Regions from separate parts of the Enterobacter sp. UPMP2061 genome, predicted to be linked through region 3. Evidence: riboswitches for the same ligand, from Rfam matches in the RefSeq annotation. Region 3 holds a riboswitch; each other region holds the start of a gene.

What was found. Region 3 has a riboswitch for thiamine pyrophosphate ahead of thiB (thiamine ABC transporter substrate binding subunit). Riboswitches for the same ligand answer to the same signal wherever they lie in the genome.
Region 1: it holds a riboswitch for thiamine pyrophosphate, as region 3 does, so the genes downstream of both, thiC (phosphomethylpyrimidine synthase ThiC) here and thiB (thiamine ABC transporter substrate binding subunit) in region 3, are expected to answer to the same signal.
Region 2: it holds a riboswitch for thiamine pyrophosphate, as region 3 does, so the genes downstream of both, thiM (hydroxyethylthiazole kinase) here and thiB (thiamine ABC transporter substrate binding subunit) in region 3, are expected to answer to the same signal.

Annotation. Positions count from the first base shown of each region.
Region 1 is NZ_JBSKJP010000020.1:7,102-10,377, forward strand. It holds gene nudC (NAD(+) diphosphatase) at 1-677, opposite strand, end outside; gene ACWKXX_RS21980 (Rsd/AlgQ family anti-sigma factor) at 773-1,270, shown strand; TPP riboswitch at 1,325-1,434, shown strand; gene thiC (phosphomethylpyrimidine synthase ThiC) at 1,514-3,276, shown strand, end outside.
Region 2 is NZ_JBSKJP010000002.1:400,803-404,078, reverse strand. It holds gene ACWKXX_RS07430 (GntR family transcriptional regulator) at 1-440, opposite strand, end outside; gene thiD (bifunctional hydroxymethylpyrimidine kinase/phosphomethylpyrimidine kinase) at 483-1,283, opposite strand; gene thiM (hydroxyethylthiazole kinase) at 1,280-2,050, opposite strand; TPP riboswitch at 2,086-2,182, opposite strand; gene ACWKXX_RS07415 (YadA-like family protein) at 2,799-3,276, shown strand, end outside.
Region 3 is NZ_JBSKJP010000007.1:150,772-154,047, reverse strand. It holds gene thiP (thiamine/thiamine pyrophosphate ABC transporter permease ThiP) at 1-414, opposite strand, end outside; gene thiB (thiamine ABC transporter substrate binding subunit) at 390-1,373, opposite strand; TPP riboswitch at 1,405-1,505, opposite strand; gene sgrR (HTH-type transcriptional regulator SgrR) at 1,542-3,197, opposite strand.

The DNA.
Region 1 (3,276 bases), on a different contig from region 3:
TACCAGTTCGCCTCCAGCAGCTCTTTCTGATCGATAACAATCTCGCCGCTGTCGTATTCCGCCATAAACGCGGTCATCAGGGACATCGGGAACGGCCACGGCTGCGACGTCACATAGCGCAGGTTTTTCACCTTAATGCCGCTCTCCTCCATCACCTCGCGCGCCACCGCCTGTTCCAGCGTTTCGCCGACTTCCACGAACCCGGCGAGGACGGTGTGAATGCCGTTGCGATGGCGGGTATGCTGCGCCAGCAGGATGGAATCATCACGGCGGATGGCGACAATGATGCACGGTGCGATTTGCGGGTAGTAGCGTTCACGGCAGTGGCCGCAGAGCATTGCCCACTCGGTTTTGCTCGGGTGCATGGTGTGGCCGCAGTAGCCGCAGTATTTGTGCGAGCGGTAAAACTCCGCCAGCTGCACGCCGCGCCCCGCCAGCTGGAACAGGCCGACATCCCGATCCAACACCTGACGAACGGATCCCATATCCTGACGACGAGCCTGTTGGATCAACCATACCGGATCGCCCTGCCACTCGCCGATCCGCAGCGCCGGTTGGCCGACGAGATCGAAGATGTCTGCCGCACCGTAGGGTATCTCCCCACCGGGCAGCCATAATTTTTGTTCGCGACTGACGATCCACCAACCCAGATCTGATTTTTCAATAATACGATCCATATCTATTGCACTACCTTCGCTTCACTGACATGTTGTTAGCATTATGGTTACATTTTGGATAAGCAGATCCCATTCTAAACCTTATGGAGTCGACCATGTTAAACCAGCTGGAAAGCCTGACTGAGCGCGTTGGAGGAAGTAACACCCTGGTGGATCGCTGGCTACATGTGCGCAAGCATCTACTCGTGGCGTATTACAATCTGGTTGGTCTTAAGCCTGGCAAAGAATCCTTTATGCGGCTGAATGAAAAAGCGCTGGACGACTTCTGTCAGAGCCTGGTCGACTACCTTTCCGACGGCCATTTCAACCTTTATGAACGCATTATCCGCGAAATGGAAGGGACAACGCCGTATTTAGCGGCCAGCAAACTCTGTCCGCTGCTGGAAGCCAACACCCAGCAGATCATGGACTACTACGATTCCACGCTAGAGAACGCTATCGATCACGATAACTATCTTGAGTTTCAGCAGGCGCTTTCCGACCTTGGCGAAGCGCTGGAAGAGCGATTCACGCTGGAAGACAAGCTCATCGCCCTCGTGCTGGACAACAACCTGAATATCAGCACCAGCGATAACGTTGCGCGCCCTGCTTGAGTTCTTAATCGTTAACGAGTAATTTACAACCATTCGCCCCTCTCACGAGGGGGATTTTTCTTGTCGGAGTGCCCAGTGTGAAAGCACGGGCTGAGACCGTTAATTCGGGATCCGCGGAACCTGATCAGGTTAATACCTGCGAAGGGAACAAGAGTCACACTGCTGTTGTATCGCCCCTGAGGCGATCTTCTCTTGCTTCATCCGTCGTCTGACAAGCCATGTCCTTCACATCTGGAATGAGCTATGTCTACAACAAAACTGACCCGCCGCGAACAGCGCGAACACGCACAACGCTTCATCGACACCCTGGAAGGCACCGCTTTCCCGAACTCAACGCGCATCTACATCACCGGTTCACAGGCTGATATCCGCGTGCCGATGCGCGAAATCCAGCTCAGCCCGACGCTTATCGGCGGCAGCAAAGAAAACCCGCAGTTTGAAGACAACGAAGCCGTGCCGGTGTATGACACCTCCGGCCCGTACGGCGACCCTTCTGTTGCTATCAACGTACAGCAGGGTCTGGCAAAACTGCGCCAGCCGTGGATTGACGCCCGTAACGACTGCGAAGAACTGAGCGTGCGCAGCTCGGCGTATACCAACGCGCGCCTGGCCGACGACGGTCTGGACGAGCTGCGCTTTACCGGCCTGCTGACGCCGAAACGCGCCAGAGCGGGTAAATGCGTGACCCAGCTGCACTACGCGCGCCAGGGGATCGTCACGCCGGAGATGGAGTTCATCGCCATCCGCGAAAACATGGGCCGCGAGCGCATCCGCAGCGAAGTGCTGCGCCACCAGCATCCGGGTGAAGGGTTTGGCGCTCGCCTGCCGGAAAACATCACGCCGGAATTTGTGCGTGACGAAGTGGCCGCCGGGCGCGCCATTATCCCTGCCAACATCAACCACCCGGAATCCGAGCCGATGATTATCGGCCGCAACTTCCTGGTGAAGGTCAACGCCAATATCGGCAACTCAGCGGTGACGTCATCCATCGAAGAAGAGGTGGAAAAGCTGGTCTGGTCGACGCGCTGGGGCGCGGACACGGTGATGGATCTTTCCACAGGCCGTTATATTCATGAAACCCGCGAGTGGATCCTGCGTAACAGCCCGGTGCCGATCGGTACCGTCCCGATTTATCAGGCGCTGGAGAAGGTCAACGGCATCGCCGAAAACCTCACCTGGGAAGCGTTCCGCGACACGCTGCTGGAGCAGGCGGAACAGGGTGTGGACTACTTCACCATCCACGCGGGCGTGCTGCTGCGCTACGTGCCGATGACGGCGAAACGTCTGACCGGTATCGTCTCACGCGGCGGTTCGATTATGGCGAAATGGTGCCTTTCCCATCATCAGGAAAACTTCCTCTACGAGCACTTCCGCGAAATCTGCGAGATCTGCGCCGCGTACGACGTCTCCCTGTCGCTGGGCGACGGCCTGCGTCCTGGCTCCATCCGCGATGCTAACGACGAGGCGCAGTTTGCCGAGCTGCACACGCTGGGCGAGCTGACCAAAATCGCCTGGGAGTACGACGTGCAGGTGATGATTGAAGGCCCGGGCCATGTGCCGATGCAGATGATCCGTCGCAACATGACCGAAGAGCTGGAGCACTGCCACGAAGCACCGTTCTACACCCTGGGGCCGTTGACCACCGATATTGCGCCGGGCTACGACCACTTCACGTCAGGCATTGGCGCGGCGATGATCGGCTGGTTCGGCTGCGCCATGCTCTGCTACGTGACGCCGAAAGAGCACCTCGGGCTGCCAAACAAAGAGGACGTGAAGCAGGGGCTGATCACCTACAAGATTGCCGCCCACGCAGCGGATCTGGCGAAAGGCCATCCGGGCGCGCAAATTCGCGACAACGCCATGTCCAAAGCACGCTTTGAATTCCGCTGGGAAGACCAGTTTAACCTGGCCCTCGATCCGTTCACCGCCCGCGCCTATCACGACGAAACCCTGCCGCAGGAATCGGGCAAAGTTGCGCACTTCTGCTCCATGTGCGGACCTAAATT
Region 2 (3,276 bases), on a different contig from region 3:
CGGATGCGCTTAAGCAGAAATACATCGCTGTCCGGCGCAAGGGAAAGGTGGCGGGCGATCTCCTCCGGACATTTCACGACGCGTTTATTAACCCACAGCGTGTTGGGCGTTTTGCCTCGCAGCACCACCTGCTGAGAAAACCCGCGCGCCTCTTTTAGCGAATATTCAAAGATATTGTTGATTTGCGTACCGTATCCACGCGCGCGGGTGACGACGCCGGCCTCTTCCAGCGCCTGCATCGCTTTACGCACAGTAATGCGCGACACACCGGCCAGCTGGCTCAGATCGCGCTCGCCAGGCAAAATATTACCGTGCGCGAGCACGCCGCTGCGTACCGCGTTTTTAACCGTTTCGGCAAATTTCAGGTACAACGGCGTGTTGTCCGGTGCGGCAATTCGTTCCTTGAGTTGAGCAATTAACCGGGTATGCGCTTGTTCCATCTCTGTTTTTCTCTGGCATAAGGTTTTATGCCAGTATACGGCTTACCACCATGCATGAAAATGGTGAACCGGCCCAATACCGTGACCCACTTCCAGAGAATCGGCTTTTGCCAGCGCGCACGAGAGCCAGATCTTCGCCTCCTGCACCGTATCCGCCCAGTTCGCGTTTCGGGGACGCAGCGCCGCCAGCGCCGCCGAGAGCGTACATCCCGTGCCGTGGGTGTTTTTGGTCTGTACCCGCGGGGCAGTGAAACGTTGCGCGCCATCGCGGGTGAAGAGCCAGTCCGGGCTTTCTGCATCATCAAGATGACCGCCTTTCATCAGCACCGCGCTGCATCCCATCGCCAGCAGCGCATTGCCCTGCTCTTTCATCTCACGTTCGTTTTGCGCGTGTGACGCATCCAGCAGCGCGGCGGCTTCAGGGAGGTTTGGCGTGATCAGCGCCACCTGCGGCAGCAGCTTTTTACGCAGGGTGTCGACGGCAGAGGCGGAGAGCAACGGATCGCCGCTTTTGGCCAGCATCACGGTATCGAGCACCACGTTTTTTATCTGATAACGTTTGAGACGTTCAGCGACCGCTTCAACAATGTCCGCCTCTGCAAGCATGCCGATTTTGGTGGTGTCGATGCGTACATCGCTGAATACCGAATCCAGCTGTGCGGCGACAAAATCCGGCTCAATACGATATACCGACTGTACACCGCGCGTGTTTTGCGCCACCAGCGCGGTGATAACCGAGCATCCGTAAGCGCCGAGCGCAGAGAAGGTTTTCAGGTCTGCCTGGATCCCCGCTCCGCCGCTGGGATCGGTTCCCGCAATAGTCAGGGCATTAATGCGTGTCATACCAGCTCCTCCAGCGCGTAAAGCGCATCCAGAAACGCCGGGGCAAAGCTGCCGGGGCCCCGGCTGTGAGTCAGTGCAGCTGCCCCTGCGCGCTTCATAAAGCCGCAGGCTGCCGTCGCATTATCAAGCCTGTCGCCAGGCAGCGAACAGCAGGCGGCGACGACCGCCGAGAGCGCACAGCCTGTTCCCACCACGCGGGTCATCAGCGGGTCGCCGCCCGCGACCGTACGGGTTCGCTGACCATCAGTGATGTGATCCACTTCTCCCGTGACGACCACAACGGCATGGGTCTGACGGGCGAGCGTCTGCGCAGCGGTCAACGCGCTCGCCGCCGTATCGGTGGAATCAACCCCGCGCCCGCCCGCACTCATTCCGGCAAGGGCAAGGATTTCGGAGGCGTTTCCACGAATGGCCGCAGGTTTAAGGGACAATATTTGCTGGCAAAATCGGGTGCGGTACGCCAGCGCGCCAACCGCAACCGGATCCAGAACCCAGGGTGTACCTGCGGCTACCGCGCTCTCAATGGCCCGACGCATCGACTGGGCGCGCGGCGCGGTGAGTGTACCCACGTTGATGAGCAGGGCATCGGCAAGCGCGGCAAACTGTTCCGCTTCCTCGGCTTCGATCACCATTGCCGGGGAAGCACCCAGCGCGAGCAAAACGTTGGCGGTGAAGGTCTGCACGACATCGTTGGTCATACAGTGCGTGAGCGGGGAACGGGTTCGGAATTGATGTAAAACGTGTGAGTCGAGCAGGTCAGGCTGCATGGTTTCGCTCCTGCCGTGCGTGAAGAAGCGATGACCGGGTAGGCATCTGACTTCCCTACGCTGGCATTATCCAGATCAGGTAATACGGGTATTTCTCAGCCTTCACAAAGAAGGGCACCCCGAGTCAAATTACTTATAAAACAGTTGCTTACGAAATGAGCATTCGTAGTCATGTAGTGTAACCGGGGGGTAACCCGGGTGCAAGGGGTTTAGGGCTGTCCGTTAACCCCCTGTAAAGAACAATAAACGACAAGATATTAACTACCCTCAATATGTATACATTATTGTTCAGTTAATTATCCCACCTTATTTGTTAAGAACTCATGAAAAATATTATTCACTCACTATGCTGAGAAATTTTATTTTTATCCATAATGACGCACCGGGAGTACTTTTATAAGACAGCCCACCTTCTTTCGTATGAAATAAACCCACATATTAATGTAAACATTTATTTTGCAGAATTTTATCTCTGTCAAACACTTAATTTAACTCTCTCATTTACCACCTCATTTTCACCTTAATGTTTACATTAATAACAACCGCAAAATGACTTTTACGCCGTCGGAACTATTCATAATATTTATGACTTAGATCAACATCATTGGTTTGCGTTTAATTGATAGTTTACTCGCGTTACTAAATAAGATTTAGACAACGTTCACCCGTTTTTTTAATCCACAAAACAAAGCGATTCAGCTTCAGTATTTTTCGACAATTAATGATGTGAGCTTTTCAAATGAAATCTATGAATAAACCCTTTATTGCTATTTTTGTAATGGGCGTTGTCTTAGCGGGTACAATGAGCCAGGCTGAAGCCGCGAATACGGTTTGGGACGATCAGCAAATCACTAATATTGTAAATGACCATCAGGATCAGATTACACAAAACAACGCTGATAGCATTAACCGTGATATCGCAACGGATAACCGCTTAACGCAGGTTAATGACGACCTTCAGTCCACAAAATTAGGCGTGTTAGTCGTGGATAAAATGGCTAACGACGCACATCAGAAAGCGTTGCTTGCCGGCGCGCTTGCCGATACCGCCAGTCTGAAAAGTGAGACGGCCCTACAGGGTGTGGCGACTAACGGCGCAGCCATTATCAACCTTCAACACGTCGATAATATTCAGGATAGCCGCCTTACTGCTCTCGAAAATGCACCTAAACCCATCAACGGTACAGATGGAGCGAAAGGTGATAAAGGGGAGACCGGTGCGACTG
Region 3 (3,276 bases):
GCCGTAAGGGGAGAAGGTCCATTCCAGACCAAGCAGGTTGAAGAGGGATGCCAGCCAGCCCTGTCGACCGTAGACGCTCAGAATGCCGAACACCGCCACCAGCACGGGCAGGATCAGCGTCATCGCGCACAGCCGCAGCAGGGCAAGCCTGCCGGGGAAACGTCTGCGATAGAGGGCGCGTGCAAGGAAAATGGCCGGGATCGTCGACAGCAGCGCGGAGAGAAACGCCTGCCAGAAGGAGAAACGGATGACGTGCCAGAGATAGCTGTCGTGCCAGAGGGCGAGCAGATCGCTCTCTGGCGCGTTAAACCACAGCGCAAGGAATGCACCCAGGCTGACGACCACCATCAGTATGGCGGCGAGCAGCCCGGGAACTAACCAGCCGGGGATCAGCGGCTGACGGCGCGTTGCCATTCACTAATCCATGCGGCGCGCTGGGCGGCAACCTGCTGCGGCGTATATTCCAGTGAGGTTTGCGGCTTGTTTAGCTGCTCAAAGCCTGCCGGCAGCGCAACGTCAGTGACCGGGTACATCCAGTTTCCTGTCGGAATAGCATTCTGGAATGCCGGGGAGACCATAAATTTCAGGAATTTTTCGGCAAGCTCCGGCTGTTTGCTCGCGGCGGTGCGGGCGGCTACTTCCACCTGCAAATAATGCCCTTCAGCAAAGTTCGCGGCGGCGTAGTTATCCTTCTTCTCGGCGATAATGTGGTAGGCCGGAGAGGTAGTGTAGCTCAGCACCAGATCGCTTTCGCCTTTCAGGAACAGGCCGTAGGCTTCGCTCCAGCCTTTGGTGACGGTAACGGTTTTCGCGGCCAGCTTCTGCCACGCTTCCGGCGTTTTATCCCCGTAGACTTTCTGCATCCACAATAGCAGCCCCAGACCCGGCGTGCTGGTACGCGGATCTTCATAAATTACGCGCCATTTCTGGTCACTTTCGACCAGCTCTTTCAGGCTTTTGGGCGGATTCTTCAGCTTGTTTTTATCGTAGACAAACGCAAAGTAGCCGTAATCAAAGGGAACGAAGGTGTCGTTTTTCCAGCCGCCCGGTACGTTGACGGCATCTGCCGCCACGCCGCTTTTGGCGAACAGTCTGGTTTGGGTGGCGGCTTCCAGCAGGTTGTTATCCAGCCCGAGCACCACGTCGGCTTTGCTGTTTTTGCCTTCCATGCGCAGACGGTTGAGCAGCGAGACGCCATCTTCCAGCGCCACGAATTTCAGCTCGCAGTTGCAGTCGGCTTCAAAGGCTTTTTTTACCACCGGGCCGGGGCCCCAGTCGGCGGAGAAGGAGTCGTAGGTGTAGACCGTCAGAACAGGCTTAGCAAAAACAGGCAGCGCAACCAGCGCCAGCAGAGGAAGAACGTTTTTTAACACTTTGCACCTCAGGGTTGAGTGGCAAAGGATTTTGAGAGACAGCCTCAAATCCCTTCGCCGGCGTTATCCGGATCAGGTTCGACGGGTATTATCTCAGCGCACATCAGTGATGCAGCACCCCGTTGAGAACGGCGCTATTGTAATGATTTGGTGAATATTACGAAAGCGTTATGGCTCCGGCGGCGCAAACCAGGCGGATTTAAAATCAAACCAGCCGAGGGTATTCATCCGCAGACCGCGCATGCTGCGCTGCCCCTGGATCAGCAGCCAGTGGTGAATCAGCGGTACGATCGTCTGCCCGGTCAGTAATTCCTGACACCAGGCGGCCAGATCCATTTCTCCCGCCCGCCACCGCGCGGCGTCCTGCTGCCAGTCCCGGTTGATACAGTGCTGAATCAGGGGCACCTCGTACAGGTGAGAAAAGAGCGAGAAATCCAGCGGCAGCGTAAAATTCGCGCTGTTGAGCCAGATATCGCTGATGACGTCTCCGCGATGCCATTCATCATAATCGACTTCCTGTATCGCCAGCGTCACGCCTTCGGCTGCCAGCAGCGTGCTCATGATCCTCGCCAGAAAACGGTGCTCAATGTGGTCGCGATAGTAGCTGAGGGTGATGGTCTCCAGTCCGGCAGGCTTTTCGCTGCGGACGGGCTGCGCATGGTGCCAGCGTGGGAGCAGGCCATAGGCCGGGAACCACCAGGTCTGGTATTGCTCCTCTGCGTGATAAATCAGGTTAGCGGGCGCCAGAATATGGCTTATCCACCTGCGGACGTCGTGGTTTGCCCCGCGATGGCTGCGGCTATCAAAGAGCAGGTAGTAGCAGCCCTCCTCCAGGCGGCTTTCGAACGCCTTTTCACCGGCTGTTGGCCCTTCCAGGGTCAGGCCTGCGCTCAGCTCTTCGTTGAGATCCGGTAACACCCAGACGTTCACTTCGTCGATCAACGCCCTATAGCCAAAGTAATCATCAAAGGCGCGGATCTTCAGTTGATTACTGTTGTTCCGTGAAACGGAGTAGGGGCCCGTACCAATCGGCTGGCTGGAAAAATTGTTCAGGGATCGCCACTCGGCAGGCAGGATCATTGATGGCACGTAGCCCAGAAGCCACGGAAGCCATTTGTCCGGCTGCGAAAGCTCAATATCCAGCGTCCAGGCCGTTGGAGAGTGGATCCGTGCGATATGCGAATAGAGCGGCAGCGTGCGGGCGCGCTCTAAAGAGGCGATAACGTCGCGCATCTCCAGCTCGCGTCCATGGTGGAAATGAATGCCGGGGCGTAGAAAGAAGCGCCAGTGCAGCGGAGACACCTGTTGCCAGTGATGGGCAATATCCGCTTCCAGTTCCCCGTTTTCCTCATTTATCCGCGTCAGACCGCTGAATATCTGCCGGGCCATGTGGGTTTCAGAGCGACGTAACGCCGTACCGGGCAACAGATTTTTCATTGGGCGGTAGTAAAGTACCCGCAGAATGTGGCGTCCCTGACGAAAGCTGCGTCCCAGATGCGAGACCAGCATCTGGCGCACGGCGGCTTTGTCGCCCACCAGCTGGACCAGCTGATCGATGCGGTCCTGCTCCAGCAGATCCTCCGCTCGCTGTTGCTGTAACGCCAGGCCGGTATAAAGGAAAGTCAGGCGCGAACGCTTGCCGCGTCCGGCTTCGGCCTCCCAGTTTAGCCAGCCCTGCTGCTGCATGGTATTAAGGAGCGTGCGCATATGACGCCGGGAGCAGTTGAGGAGCTCGGCCAGCTCGTTCAGCGTGGTCTCCTGCGATTGCCCCTCGCAGCACTGCCAGAGGCGGATAAATTGTTGTTGCAGACGACCGGAAGGCATAAAAGGGGAACTCCTGACAAAAAATCAGCAATTTATTAATCCCTATATTAAGCCAATAATCCTTATCGATGAAGCGAGG